One region of the Anabaena sp. UHCC 0399 genome, then DNA from elsewhere that is predicted to be linked to it. Evidence: predicted binding sites of a transcription regulator. Region 1 holds the regulator's gene; each other region holds the start of a gene.
The links. Region 1 encodes HrcA, which represses chaperone genes, less so after heat shock. Its sites were predicted from a motif close to TTAGCACTCNNGANTCNNGAGTGCTAA; they were not measured.
Positions count from the first base shown of each region.

Region 1 (4,666 bases):
TACCCAGCTAAATACATCCTGTGTCAAGTTAATACCCCAAGCTTTTTGGATGGCTAGTAATGGTTGCTCTAAGCGGGAAATCACATCTGTTCCTGAACCAGAGATAGCTGTTTTGGCTTGTGTCCAGAGTTTGGCTAAATTGCTGTCACCTAAATTATTTAAATGAGAGCCAGAAATTACCAAGCCTGCGGATGGGGGAATGTATTGCAACGCGCCCACAGGTTGAGACAATGGTGAGGATGGAGGCGTAACTTCCGACGTAGTAAAAAAACTAGTCTCTGCTAACAGTCCTTTGGAGTTTAATGTCAGAGATGTAATTTGACTATCGTAAATTGGTTCTGGTAGTTCTAACCCTTGCCATTGCGCCAAGGTGGGAAGATTGAAGAAAGTCACCGCCACAGCACCTTTTGGCAGTTGTTCGATAGCTTTTTGGTATTGGGGAGAACTAGTCAAACTCAAATCAGGTGCTTGGACATTATTAATTGCATCCCGCAGCACTCTAGCATCATTGGCAAACAAAACAAACTGATCTACCACCGCACTAGCTAAGGGTTCTAGCTTTGGTTGTGCATCGTCATAAATGAGCTTTGCACCGTTATATTCCTCCGTTGTGAGGTTTGCTCCCGCTAACACCCGCTTGGAGAATAACAACTGTATAAACTCGCTACTTTTTGCTGGCTTCTCCGTCGCTAGAGCCATCAGATACCCTGGTTGCTTGCCGTTTTCAGGATCGCGGTCAATATCTAGGGTGGTGACAGCCAGTGTAATTTCATTTCCTAGCCAGGGTTGAATATCTTGCCGATAATCTAGACCACTCTGAGCCAATAAACTGGTTTTGAGTTTAGATATTTCTCCAGCACTTTCCAAAGCCTGCAATCGGTCGGGATTTACCAGTAATGACACCGTAACAGGTGCAAGTTTAGACACGAAGATCGCCGCACCAGATTGAGAAGTAGAAGCAATCAGGCTCACTGGACTTTTAGTAAAAAACCAGTAACCAGCTGCGATCGCCACAATCACCAGTGCGATCGCACCAGCTACAATAAAACCAGAGAATGAACGTTGTGTATTTACAGTAGACATATCTAGCACAAAGGTTTACATAATTGGGCATGGAGTATTGGGTAATAGAGTCCTCCCCCTTATCTCGCTACTCAGCACCGGCTAAACGCCGCGCTACCGCTAACATCACTCATCACTCATTACTCATTACTCATCACTCCCTACTCCCCAGTCATCACATTTTCTGTCAACATGAATAATATAGGATTGTTTACAAAAACGACATGACAGGGAATATTTCGGGTCAACCCATAACTCAAGTTAGTGTAGAAGAACTCGCACAACGTCTTGCTAATAATGATGCAAGTATTCAGTTAGTAGATGTACGTGAACCACAAGAATTAGCACTCGCAAAAATTGACGGTTTTGTTAATTTACCACTGAGTGAATTTACCCAGTGGTCAGATCAAATTCCCACCATATTGAATCCTGATGCTGAAACCTTAGTGCTATGTCATCATGGCATCCGTTCCGCCCAAATGTGCCAGTGGTTAGTTGTTCAGGGTTTTACTAATGTGAAAAATATTTCGGGTGGGATTGATGCTTATTCAATCCTAGTTGACAGTTCTATTCCCCAGTATTGAGCAGGGGAGCAGGGAAGCAGTGGGGACAAGGCAGGTAGTCCCTCAATGCTTTTTAATTTTGACCCTTCACTTCGTTCGAGGGCAAGATGCAAGAATTTTGAATTAAATCGCCCCATGCCCGGAAAAATACGTATCTAAGAATACAATTTACTTGATCAATCTATAGAATAATACGGAAAAAGATAAATAACAGTTGGAATTAAAAGTTTTCGACATAAAAGTGTGCTAGACCAATAGCAACTGAATACTTTCACGTTATCTACTAAAATAGAATTAAATATTTATTTCGCTAATTTAATTAGTCAATCTTAAATTTTTAGTATTCAAATTCAAAAACTTTTTTAAAGCTTGAATAAAATTTGCTCTCAGTCAAACATACTCTTATGCAAGTCCAGTTGACAAATCGACAACAGCATATACTTTGGGCAACGGTACGTCACTACATAGCTACAGCAGAGCCTGTGGGTTCAAAAGCTTTGGTCGATGAGTATGACCTGGGCGTTAGTTCAGCCACAATTCGGAATGTGATGGGTGTCCTAGAAAAATCGGGGTTACTTTACCAACCACATACCTCGGCTGGGAGAGTACCGTCTGACTCCGGTTATCGCATCTATGTTGACCAGCTAATTACACCCTCTCTGCGGGACACGATGCGAACGGATACTTTAACCAAAGATGTAGAACAAGCTTTACAACAGCGTCTCCAGTGGGAAGACTGGAGTATGGAAATACTTTTACAAGGAGCAGCACAGATTTTAGCTAGCTTGAGTGGGTGTATTAGCTTGATTACCATGCCCCAAACCCACACAGTAGTTGTGCGACATCTGCAATTAATGCAGATAGAAGCAGGACGAATCATGCTGATTTTGGTAACGGATGGTTATGAAACCCATTCCAAGCTGATGGATTTACCCCCAACCAGAACAGAAACAAAACCCGACTCAGAAGTAATTGATCGGGAGTTGCAGATTGTTTCTAACTTCTTGAATAGCCACTTGCGAGGGCAAAGTCTTCTAGAAATCAGCAATCTAGACTGGAGTAAGTTAGATCGGGAATTTCAACTTTATGGGGAATTCTTAAAAGATTCTGTCGCTGAATTAGCGCGGCGGACTCTTGCACCAACTGCTACTCAAATTATGGTGCGGGGTGTGGCGGAAGTTTTGCGTCAGCCGGAATTTTCCGAACTCCAGCAAGTGCAAACAATTCTCCACCTGCTGGAAGAAGAACAAGAACAACTATGGCGATTAATCTTTGAAGAACCAGAGGGAGAAGAAAGCACCAAATCAAAGGTAACGGTGCGGATTGGCGCAGAAAATCCTCTAGAACCAATTCGCACTTGTACCTTAATCTCTTCTACCTATCGCCGGGGTGCAGTCCCATTAGGGAGTGTAGGAGTTTTAGGCCCAACACGCCTAGATTACGAAAGTGCGATCGCAGTTGTCACTGCTGCTGCTGATTATCTCTCAGAAGCCTTCAGTTAATCACAACAAATCATGGTCAGAAAAATTGCTTTTGGGGTGCTGTGGCTAGGATTCGTCGTTTATGCTTTTGTATTTGCGCCTCCAGACCGTCCCGATAACTTCGAGCTAATCAAAGACCTGTCTATCTTTGAATGGCAAGGCATAAACCCCCTAATAATAGCATTATTTTACCTCATGGGCATCTGGCCGATGATTTACAGTGCGATGCTCTTTATTGATGGTAGAGGGCAAAAAATACCTGCTTGGCCATTTGCAACTGCATCTTTTGGTGTCGGTGTGTTTGCATTGTTGCCTTATTTAGCTTTACGAGAACCCAATCCCCAATTTACAGGCAAAAAGAACGCCTTGATTAAGCTGCTAGATTCCCGTGTGACTGGTGTAGTTCTCACCGTAGCAGCAGCGATTCTAGTCGCCTATGGTGTACTTGAAGGTGATTCCTCTAACTTTGTCCAACAGTGGCAAACTAGCCGCTTCATCCATGTCATGAGTCTAGATTTTTGCTTACTTTCTCTATTATTTCCAGCACTACTAAGAGATGATATGGCGCGTCGTGGTTGGCGAAATCAGCAGTTATTCTGGTTATTTGCGGTGATTCCCCTATTTGGTGCGTTAATTTATTTGTGTGTACGTCCCCCTCTCCAAGAAACAGTAATACTCCCACAGGAAAAATCTCAAATTGAACTGCCATTAAACAGTTGAATGGGGATGTACCAATAAATTTCAAAGTATCAACTATTATTTTCAGGAACAGTTCACCTGTAAAGGGTAGAGATTAATAACATCAAAAGGTAAGATTTCAAAATAAAAAACTACTTACAGCTTGTATGTAGATGGAGTCCTTACTATTCGATAGTTATTAATACTCACATTGCTAGGTAATGAAAGTGAAATATAATCTGCGGATTTTTTTATTATTATTAAGTGTATTAGTAGGCTCTTTTAGCACTGTTATTCATACAGTGGTTGCTCAAGAGATAACTATAAATTCTATCTCAACCCAATCTCATCTTCAACTGCTGAAGCACCCTACAAAATCAGCAACTAAAAACTATAAAAATAGCGAACTTCGAGCATTTTTAACTAGCAAATATGACTATTGGGATGCGCGTGTTTTAGCAGATTTCTGGGGAGAAACTGTAGAAGATGCAAAGGCTAGAATGGGTCGAAAAATTCTCTGGGGAGGAGAAAACATTGCGATTCTAGAACAGTTGCTTGTAGATGCTAGGGTGCTAGCACTACGAGCCGTCCAAACACCCCGTCCTGGCGATTCCAGCCCCTACAAATTTTACCAAGATTCCACATATAACTATAATGATGCAGAGGCACTGGCGAGATTTTGGGGTGAAAAATCAGCGATAGATGCGAAAGTTCGCATTGAACGCAATTTAATTTTAGGCAATGACGAAGTAATTGACCAAGCCTTAAGATACGCGCGTTCTCAAAAGAGATAAATTATCCTACTTGATATTTTTAAATCAATATGGGGTGCTGAATGCACCCTGATTTTATGGAAAATTATGTCTGAATTAAACTGGAAAA
Region 1 covers NZ_JAYGGZ010000045.1:6,167-10,832, reverse strand. Annotated here, with positions in the region: gene VB693_RS21465 (DUF3352 domain-containing protein) at 1-1,083, opposite strand, end outside; gene VB693_RS21460 (rhodanese-like domain-containing protein) at 1,287-1,646, shown strand; gene hrcA (heat-inducible transcriptional repressor HrcA) at 2,030-3,127, shown strand; gene VB693_RS21450 (DUF2834 domain-containing protein) at 3,140-3,826, shown strand; gene VB693_RS21445 (hypothetical protein) at 4,012-4,578, shown strand; gene VB693_RS21440 (amidoligase family protein) at 4,645-4,666, shown strand, end outside.

Region 2 (4,666 bases), on a different contig from region 1:
GGTGTGCAATTCATCAAAAATAATATTTAGAGACGTGAAAATTCACGCCTCTAAACTTAACATTAGTTAAAGTAAACCTTGCAGACGTTGGACTAACTGCGGGGTTTGCAATACACCCTCAATGCGATCAACTGGTTGACCTTGCTTAAACAATACTAGTGTTGGTAGAGCATAAATTTCATACTGGGTGGCCAGTTCTGTGTACTTTTCAGTGTCAATTTTGACAATGCGCAAACGGTCTTTTAGTTGAGTATTTACTTGCTCTAAAATCGGCCCCATCATTTGACAAGGGCCACACCATTCAGCATAAAAATCTACTAAAACAGGTACATCAGAATCAGACAGCATCTCGTCAAAGCTGTTGAATTGTTTTTTAGTAGTCATGTGACACACACCAATTTCTTATTGATTGAATTCAATCTTAATGTCTGCTTTCTAGAAACGGTGTAACATTATTTTGTTTTTATTGTTGCGAAATAGATTGGAGACCGAGAACTGGTGACTAGGAAAGAGATTTTGGCTATCAAATGCTTTTTTGAATTTTGAATTCCTGATCAGTTCTAGGTACAAATCACCATAAAATAATTAGCGCAGTAATTAAAAATTTTGAGGAATAGTTCATGGCTGTTTTAAGTGAAAATTTAAAAGGGCAAGTAGCAGTTGTTACGGGGGCTTCAAGAGGAATTGGCCGAGCGATCGCACTAGAATTAGCCACCTATGGAGCAACTGTAATAGTTAACTATGCTAGTTCTAGTGATGCTGCCGACAAAGTAGTATCAGAAATTACAGGTGCTGGAGGTGAAGCGATCGCGCTGCAAGCTGATGTTTCCCAAGCTGATCAGGTAGATGCCCTCATCAATGCTGTCATGGACAAGTTTAAGCGCATTGATATCTTAGTCAATAATGCTGGAATTACCCGCGATACCCTACTTTTGCGGATGAAGCCAGAAGATTGGCAAGCTGTAATTGACCTAAATTTGACTGGTGTATTTTTATGTACCCGTGCCGTTAGTAAAATCATGCTCAAGCAGCGTTCTGGGAGAATTATTAGTATTACCTCCGTGGCTGGACAAATGGGTAATCCAGGTCAGGCTAACTACAGTGCGGCTAAAGCAGGTGTGATTGGCTTTACTAAAACCGTTGCGAAAGAACTCTCTTCTCGTGGGATTACCGTTAACGCCGTTGCGCCCGGTTTCATTGCTACCGACATGACAAACGACCTCAAAGCCGATGAAATTCTTAAATACATCCCCCTAGGTCGCTACGGTCAACCAGAAGAAATTGCCGGGATGGTACGCTTCCTCGCATCTGATCCCGCAGCAGCTTACATTACAGGACAGGTGTTTAACGTTGACGGTGGGATGGTGATGGCTTAGAGAGGGTGAGTGAGTGGTGAGTGCTGTTAGCGGTAGCGGGGCGTTTAGCCCGTGCTGAGTGAGTATTGTTAGCGGGTCGTAAATTCTACCCAGTCCCCAGTCCCCAGCCCTTCAATGAGTGGATTTACAATGAGTGGATTTTAGATTATTCAATCCAAAATCCAAAATCTAAAATCTAAAATCTAAAATTCCCAGTCCCTAATCAACACTCTCAAGGCTGCTGGCGTAGCCTTTGCCAAACTGTAAAGCCGAGCAGGAGGATGATGCTGCTGCTAGTGGTCATCATTACAGCCAAGCTCATACCTTGGATTCTCATTGCTAGCAAGTTGCACAATAAAGTGATTAACCACAGAGTAAATGCAGCTCGACGTTGGGAGAATCCCCAAGCGAGTAAACGGTGATGTAGGTGGTCTTTACCGGGGGTACTGAGGGGATTTTTGCCTGCTAATAACCGGCGGATAAATACTTGCGTTGTATCTAGCACTGGCAACAACAAGAATAAAATTGAGGGGCCAAGGGCATATATGGTATTACGTTGTAGGTTACCTAAAATACTTGTTGCCGCCAACACATAACCAAAAAAGTATGCCCCAGCATCACCCATGATGATCCTTGAAGGATGGAAGTTATGGCGCAAAAATCCCAAAGCTGCACCACCCAAGGCTGCTAAGACTAAGGTAGCTGCTGCGCGGTTGGGAAACTGAGCAGAAACCCCTAGTAAACTCATGGCAGTAATAAAACTGATTCCTCCAGCCAAACCATCCATACCATCCATCAAGTTGACAGCGTTGGTAATACCGACAATCCACAGCACTGTCAACAACATTGAAAAAATGGAGTCAATTGGCGTACCTAGAGGAACATCAACGCTAATACCATTGGCAAAAAGTAATAATGCCGTGATAATTTGCGCCCACAAGCGCACAGAGGGGGGTAATCCGAACTGATCGTCAATAAAGCCGACCAAGACTAGAATTGAACCTCCCAGTAAAATAGTCAATACCTGAGCTAATACATTTTGCAGTTCAATGGGTCGTAAAAGGATAGCTAATACCAATGCGGCAATTACTCCCGCATAAATAGCTAAACCTCCTGCATTTGGCAATGGTTCTCGGTTGAGTCTTCGCGCATTTGGTTGGTCAGCCCAACCCACCCGCAAAGCAAATTTACGTACTGTGGGAATTAAACGCCAAGTTACCAACCAGGCCAATATAAACGTAAACACTACTGCCAACCAGCCGGTGCCGCTAGGGTTAGCAATGCCAATAGACCTAAGGGAGTTCTCGAAGTTCAGATTCATCTCCCGATTTAACCATCACTGCCAGTATCCTACATGAGCATCAAGTGTATATTAATCAATTTTTTTGATTTTCAGATGTGATCTCAGACGGTTGGGTACTTAGCACTCTGAACCAGTGAGTGCTAAATTGTCTAATGGAAACGCTAGAGAAAGGGAACATGGCAAAGATTATTTCGTTTAATGAAGATTCACGTCGGGCTTTGGAACGGGGTGTTAATGCCCTGGCCGATGCTGTAAAAATCACTTTGGGGCCAAAAGGTCGCAACGTGCTTTTAGAAAAAAAATTTGGTACACCCCAAATTGTTAATGATGGTATCACTGTTGCCAAGGAAATTGAGTTAGAAGATCCTTTAGAAAATACTGGAGCTAGGCTAATTCAAGAGGTAGCTTCTAAAACCAAGGATGTAGCTGGGGATGGGACAACCACTGCTACAGTTTTGGTGCAAGCCTTGATAAAGGAAGGTTTGAAGAATGTTGCAGCCGGTAGCAACCCGGTCAGCTTGAAGCGGGGTATCGACAAAACTACTGAAGCACTCGTAGCAGAAATTGCCAGAGTAGCCAAGCCAGTAGAAGGTAGTGCGATCGCTCAAGTGGCTACTGTCTCGTCTGGCAATGACGAAGAAGTCGGCAAAATGATCGCCGAAGCAATGGCAATAGTCACCAAAGACGGTGTAATCACTGTTGAAGAATCTAAATCTCTCACCACTGAACTAGAAGTAGTGGAAGGGATGCAGATTGATAGAGGTTACATTTCCCCCTACTTCGTCACCAATAACGAACGGATGATAGTAGAGTACGAAAATGTTCGTATTCTGATCACCGACAAGAAAATCAGCAGCATCCAAGAATTAGTCCCTGTGTTGGAAAAAGTTGCCCGCTTGGGTCAACCCTTGCTGATCATTGCTGAAGATATAGAGGGAGATGCTTTAGCAACTTTGGTAGTTAACAAAGCGCGGGGTGTATTGGCTGTAGCTGCAATTAAAGCACCTGGATTTGGTGAACGTCGCAAAGCCATGTTGCAAGACATTGCTATTCTCACTGATGGACAGATGATTTCTGAAGAAATCGGTCTCAACTTAGATACCGCTACTTTGGAAATGCTGGGAACTGCCCGCAAAATCACCATTGACAAAGAAAACACCACCATTGTTGCTGGTAGTTCTGCCAAGCCAGAAATACAAAAACGGATTACTCAAATTCGCAAGCAGTTAGAAGAAACTGATTCTGAATACGATCAAGAAAAACTCCAAGAACGCATCGCCAAGCTAGCTGGCGGCGTGGCAGTGATTAAAGTGGGTGCAGCTACGGAAACCGAACTCAGAGACCGCAAGCTGCGAATTGAGGACGCACTCAACGCTACAAAAGCGGCTGTAGAAGAAGGTATTGTTCCCGGCGGTGGTACAACCTTGATTCACTTATCTACAAAGGTTGACGAAATTAAGAACAGCCTTGTGGGAGAAGAAAAAATTGGGGCTGATATTATCAAACGCGCCTTAGAAGCACCCTTATGTCAAATTGCTGACAATGCTGGTGCAGAAGGTGCTGTAATCGTTTCTAAGGTCAGAGACAGCGCATTCAACATGGGTTACAACGCTGCAACTGGGGAATTTGAAGACTTAATTGCAGCTGGTATTATCGACCCTGCGAAAGTAGTACGTTCAGCTTTACAAAACGCCGCTTCTATTGCTGGGATGGTTTTAACCACCGAAGCAATCATTGCGGAAAAACCAGAGAAAAAAGCTGCTATGCCTCCTGATGCCGGCATGGGCGGCATGGGCGGCATGGGCGGCATGGGTGGCATGGGCGGTATGGGCGGCATGGGCGGCATGGGTATGTTCTAGGGAACAGGGAACAGGTGACAGGGTGTTTATTACTCTGTCACCTGTCACCTATAACCTGTCACCTGTCCCAAAACATTAGGGGCAACTTCCCCACGATCGCCTGCTGAAAGCAGATGAACCTAGGGAAGCTGCCCCTAAATTTTACTTAA
Region 2 covers NZ_JAYGGZ010000005.1:53,366-58,031, reverse strand. Annotated here, with positions in the region: gene trxA (thioredoxin) at 67-384, opposite strand; gene fabG (3-oxoacyl-[acyl-carrier-protein] reductase) at 621-1,376, shown strand; gene VB693_RS04075 (MraY family glycosyltransferase) at 1,588-2,670, opposite strand; gene groL (chaperonin GroEL) at 2,835-4,517, shown strand.
Region 2: the regulator HrcA is predicted to act here: its motif matches at 2,776-2,802, upstream of groL (chaperonin GroEL).

Region 3 (4,666 bases), on a different contig from region 1:
CTCACTCGATAATCTAACATCCGAAAGGGTATATTTTCATCTGCGTCGGTTTGAAACTCAGTATGGAGAACTAAGTCATCTGATTGCATCAATATTAACGAATCAGCGCGAATAGGTTCGTTTGATAATTCTGTAGGGCTAATTTCTGTTAGTTTAGTTGGTGAACCTAGTAACCATGTTGCTAAGTCATCTTTAAAGTTTTCGGCAATAAATTTGCAGATGTTGTCATACATGACAAGTTTAAAGAAATGGGATTACGTATTATTTGGAAATATTATTAGAAATAATATAATTCCCTTAAACTATACGTTCATTTCCGTAGAGTTTTTTTATAATACTTAATTTAAGGTGGGAGTATCCCAGGTTTTAAAATAGAACACAGATGGTTCGCGTGACACATTTACGCCCTTCTGCGTTTAAAAATGAAATGAAACATTGAAGATACTCCCTAATTTGGGTTTGTCTATGATCGCTCTTTTCTCTTTTTACGTACCAAATTTAATGCGATAATACCTACACTTCGACAGGGATAACCACAAAATAAATGAAGATTGGCGACCCCAAGTTTTCACCAATCTACCCTTAAACTACAGGACTTAATAGGTTAAGCTATCAGCTGTCAGCAGTCAGTTCATTATGGTAAAGCTGACGGCTGAAGGCTGATAGCTATTTACGCCATTTGATTTTCAATCGCCCACCGCGCTAATTCAGTGCGGTTGTGGAGATTGGTTTTGCCCAACATATTAGAAACGTGGCTTTCAACGGTACGCTGACTAACATTTAATTCTTCAGCGATTTCTCTGTTAGCTAGACCTCTAGCTACAAACTGCACTACCTTCAGCTCAGTTGGAGTTAATTGCACATCGAAGGGAACTTGGATACGAGAACCGTTTTCTCCTCCTTTGGTTTGGTGTTCCTTCCAACGGATAGTTTGCTTCAGGGAAGATTCTACCTGCGCTACGAGTTCTTCTGGTTCAAAAGGCTTGACCATATAGACATCCGCGCCTTTATTTAGACCTTTAACTCGGTCTGCACTTTGCCCTTTGGCCGACAGGAAAAGGACAGGAATCCAACTGGTGCGTTCGTTTTGCCGGACTTGTTCTACAAAGGTATATCCATCCATTTCCGGCATCATCACGTCACAGATGATCATGTCTGGAACATCATGTTCGAGAATCTCTAAAGCTTCTCGACCATTTTCTGCGGTGATGACTTCATATCCTCTGAATTCCAGATAGTCCTTCACCAGCAAGATGAGGTTAGGGTCGTCATCAATAAGTAGAAGTCGTTTGTGATCTTTCATGCTGGGCTCTTTCATAGCAGTGGCACTTGTCGCGCTTCGATCCATCAAGGTCTTGAATGGTTATCCTTATATGGTGGATTGTTGAGATGTTGTCATTTTTCCCACTTAACTTACCCTTGCTTAACTTGAAGTCTCACAATTAGTTTCCACTTTCTGTAAGACTGCTAGCTCATTAGCAATATTCCAGTAAGGATACGTAGAGCAGTAGTATTTATAATGCGCTATTATATATCCCTTTGAAAGTGGCGGGTGAAAAAACACTGATTAAATAATAATCTTTCTAGTTCACACTAGTTCACTCAGTAAGTGTTGGCTTATGATGACCCTAGGTGTCAAACAACCCGCACTTCCATTGGCTTACTACTCTACAATACCCTGCCGATGTTCAGCCTTAATCTTAAGATGTTTACAAGTAAGTAGGGGAGTTGTTGGCAAAGGATGGGTTAAAAACGCATATTCTTTCACCACCATTATGCCTATCAAGTGTTCTTGGACGATCCGCTCAATAACCTCCGGGTTTGCTTGGCGATACCAGACACTATCCGGGTAGACAACTATTATCTATCTAGAACAACAAACTCGCAAGTAAAAAACTTGTATTTTGTTGCACCAGGTCACTGTATTGTTACTCATCAAGCGGTTCGCTGATTACTGTTCTATACTAATTTCCCCACTTTGCAAATAAAGTTGACCATATAAAAATATTCGTAACTTATGGAAAAGAACCTGAAAAATACTAATAATTAAGGATTTTTACTTACGGAATTAATACGGAGTGTATATACGGGGACTGATAATTTGTAATGGACTTCTCTACGTTCTCTCCGAGAGGCTACGCCAACGCGCAGCGTGTCGGAGACAGACACTCCGTGAACGCTAACGTAATTCGTAATGGGCTACGCTCTAAGCGCAGCTATGCCGCAGGCTTTACGTAATGGACTAACGTCCCGCTCCGCTAACGTAATTGGGCATTTAGGGATAGGAAATATTATCTACCCTAGTCATCTGTCACCTGTCACCTGTCACCTGTCACCTGTCACCTCCTCTCCTACCTAGTTCGGAAACCCGTACATCTGAAAACATTGCCATTGGGGGTTGGTTTTCGATAGATTAGCACTCAGGAGTTGAGAGTGCTAACTCTGGAGAAATAAAAAATATGGCAGCTGTATCTCTAAGTGTATCCACAGTAAAACCTTTAGGCGATCGCGTTTTCGTAAAAGTGAGCGCGTCTGAAGAAAAAACCGCCGGTGGTCTTTATTTACCCGACACCGCGAAAGAAAAGCCCCAAGTAGGTGAAGTAGTCGCCCTTGGCCCTGGCAAGCGTAATGACGACGGTAGCCGTCAAGAATTGGAAGTAAAAGTTGGCGATAAAGTGCTGTACTCCAAGTACGCTGGCACAGATGTCAAGCTCGGAACTGAAGAATACGTACTGCTTTCCGAAAAAGACATTTTAGCAGTCGTGAACTAATTGGGAATGGCGCATAGGTCATAAGAATCAAAACCAATGCCCAATGCCCAACCTCCAATCAATTATTCCAGACCAATTTGACATAACTTCCTGAGATTGAGACACCTATGGCAAAGCGCATTATTTACAACGAAAACGCCCGTCGCGCCTTAGAGCGTGGTATTGACATTCTAGCTGAGGCTGTAGCTGTTACCCTTGGCCCCAAAGGTCGTAACGTAGTTCTAGAAAAGAAATTTGGCGCGCCCCAAATCGTTAACGATGGTGTCACCATCGCTAAAGAAATCGAATTAGAAGATCATATTGAAAACACTGGTGTTGCTTTGATTCGTCAAGCTGCATCTAAAACTAACGACGCAGCAGGCGATGGTACAACCACCGCGACTGTATTGGCTCATGCCATTGTTAAAGAAGGTTTGCGGAACGTAGCAGCAGGTGCTAACGCAATCCTATTGAAACGCGGTATTGATAAAGCTACCAACTTTTTGGTAGAAAAAATTAAAGAACACGCTCGCCCTGTAGAAGATTCTAAGGCGATCGCTCAAGTTGGGTCAATCTCTGCTGGTAACGACGATGAAGTCGGTCAGATGATTGCCCAAGCAATGGACAAAGTAGGTAAAGAAGGCGTTATCTCTCTAGAAGAAGGTAAGTCTGTAACTACCGAATTGGAAATTACCGAAGGGATGCGCTTTGACAAAGGCTATATCTCTCCCTACTTCGCCACCGACCCAGAACGGATGGAAGCGATTTTTGATGAGCCTTACCTGTTGTTGACAGATAAGAAAATTGCGCTGGTACAAGATTTAGTACCAGTTCTAGAGCAAGTAGCTCGCGCTGGTCGTCCTCTGGTGATTATCGCTGAAGATATCGAAAAAGAAGCTTTAGCAACCCTAGTAGTTAACCGTCTACGCGGTGTACTCAACGTTGCGGCTGTAAAAGCTCCTGGTTTTGGCGATCGCCGCAAGGCTATGCTAGAAGATATCGCCATCCTCACCGGCGGTCAATTAATCACCGAAGATGCTGGTCTGAAGCTGGACAACACCAAGCTAGAAAGCCTGGGTAAAGCTCGCCGCGTCACCATTACCAAAGACAGCACCACAATTGTGGCTGAAGGTAACGACGTTGCTGTTAAGGCTCGTGTAGAACAAATTCGTCGTCAACTGGAAGAAACCGAATCTTCCTACGACAAAGAAAAACTCCAAGAGCGTTTGGCTAAACTCTCTGGTGGTGTAGCTGTGGTAAAAGTGGGCGCAGCTACCGAAACCGAAATGAAAGACAAAAAGCTCCGCCTAGAAGATGCTATCAACGCAACCAAGGCTGCTGTTGAAGAAGGTATCGTTCCTGGTGGTGGTACAACTTATGCTCACCTCACCCCAGACTTAGAAGCTTGGGCTAACAGCAACCTCAAAGATGAAGAGTTGACTGGTGCTTTGATTGTCGCTCGTGCATTACCCGCACCTCTGAAGAGAATTGCTGAAAACGCAGGTCAGAATGGTGCTGTTATTGCTGAACGCGTCAAAGAAAAAGCATTCAATGTTGGTTTCAATGCTGCAACCAACGAATTCGTAGATATGTTCGATGCTGGTATTGTTGACCCCGCGAAAGTAACTCGTTCTGCTCTGCAAAACGCTGCTTCTATCGCTGGAATGGTGTTGACAACCGAGTGCATCGTTGTTGACAAGCCAGAACCTAAAGACGGCGCACCTGCTGCGGCTGGTGCTGGCGGCGGTGACTTCGATTACTAATATTCTGTAGTCACATAAGTTTAAAAAACAGCTGCTTCCACAAAGGAGGCGGCTGTTTTTTTCAATCAAACATGAAGGTACAAAGGACAATGTAGAAATCAAATATGAAAGAGAAAGACGTAAAAATACTTTGGGGTCGTTCTGGAAATCGAT
Region 3 covers NZ_JAYGGZ010000020.1:48,652-53,317, reverse strand. Annotated here, with positions in the region: gene VB693_RS12930 (Rpn family recombination-promoting nuclease/putative transposase) at 1-233, opposite strand, end outside; gene VB693_RS12925 (response regulator transcription factor) at 671-1,348, opposite strand; gene groES (co-chaperone GroES) at 2,460-2,771, shown strand; gene groL (chaperonin GroEL) at 2,879-4,513, shown strand; gene VB693_RS12910 (HNH endonuclease signature motif containing protein) at 4,618-4,666, shown strand, end outside.
Region 3: the regulator HrcA is predicted to act here: its motif matches at 2,414-2,440, upstream of groES (co-chaperone GroES).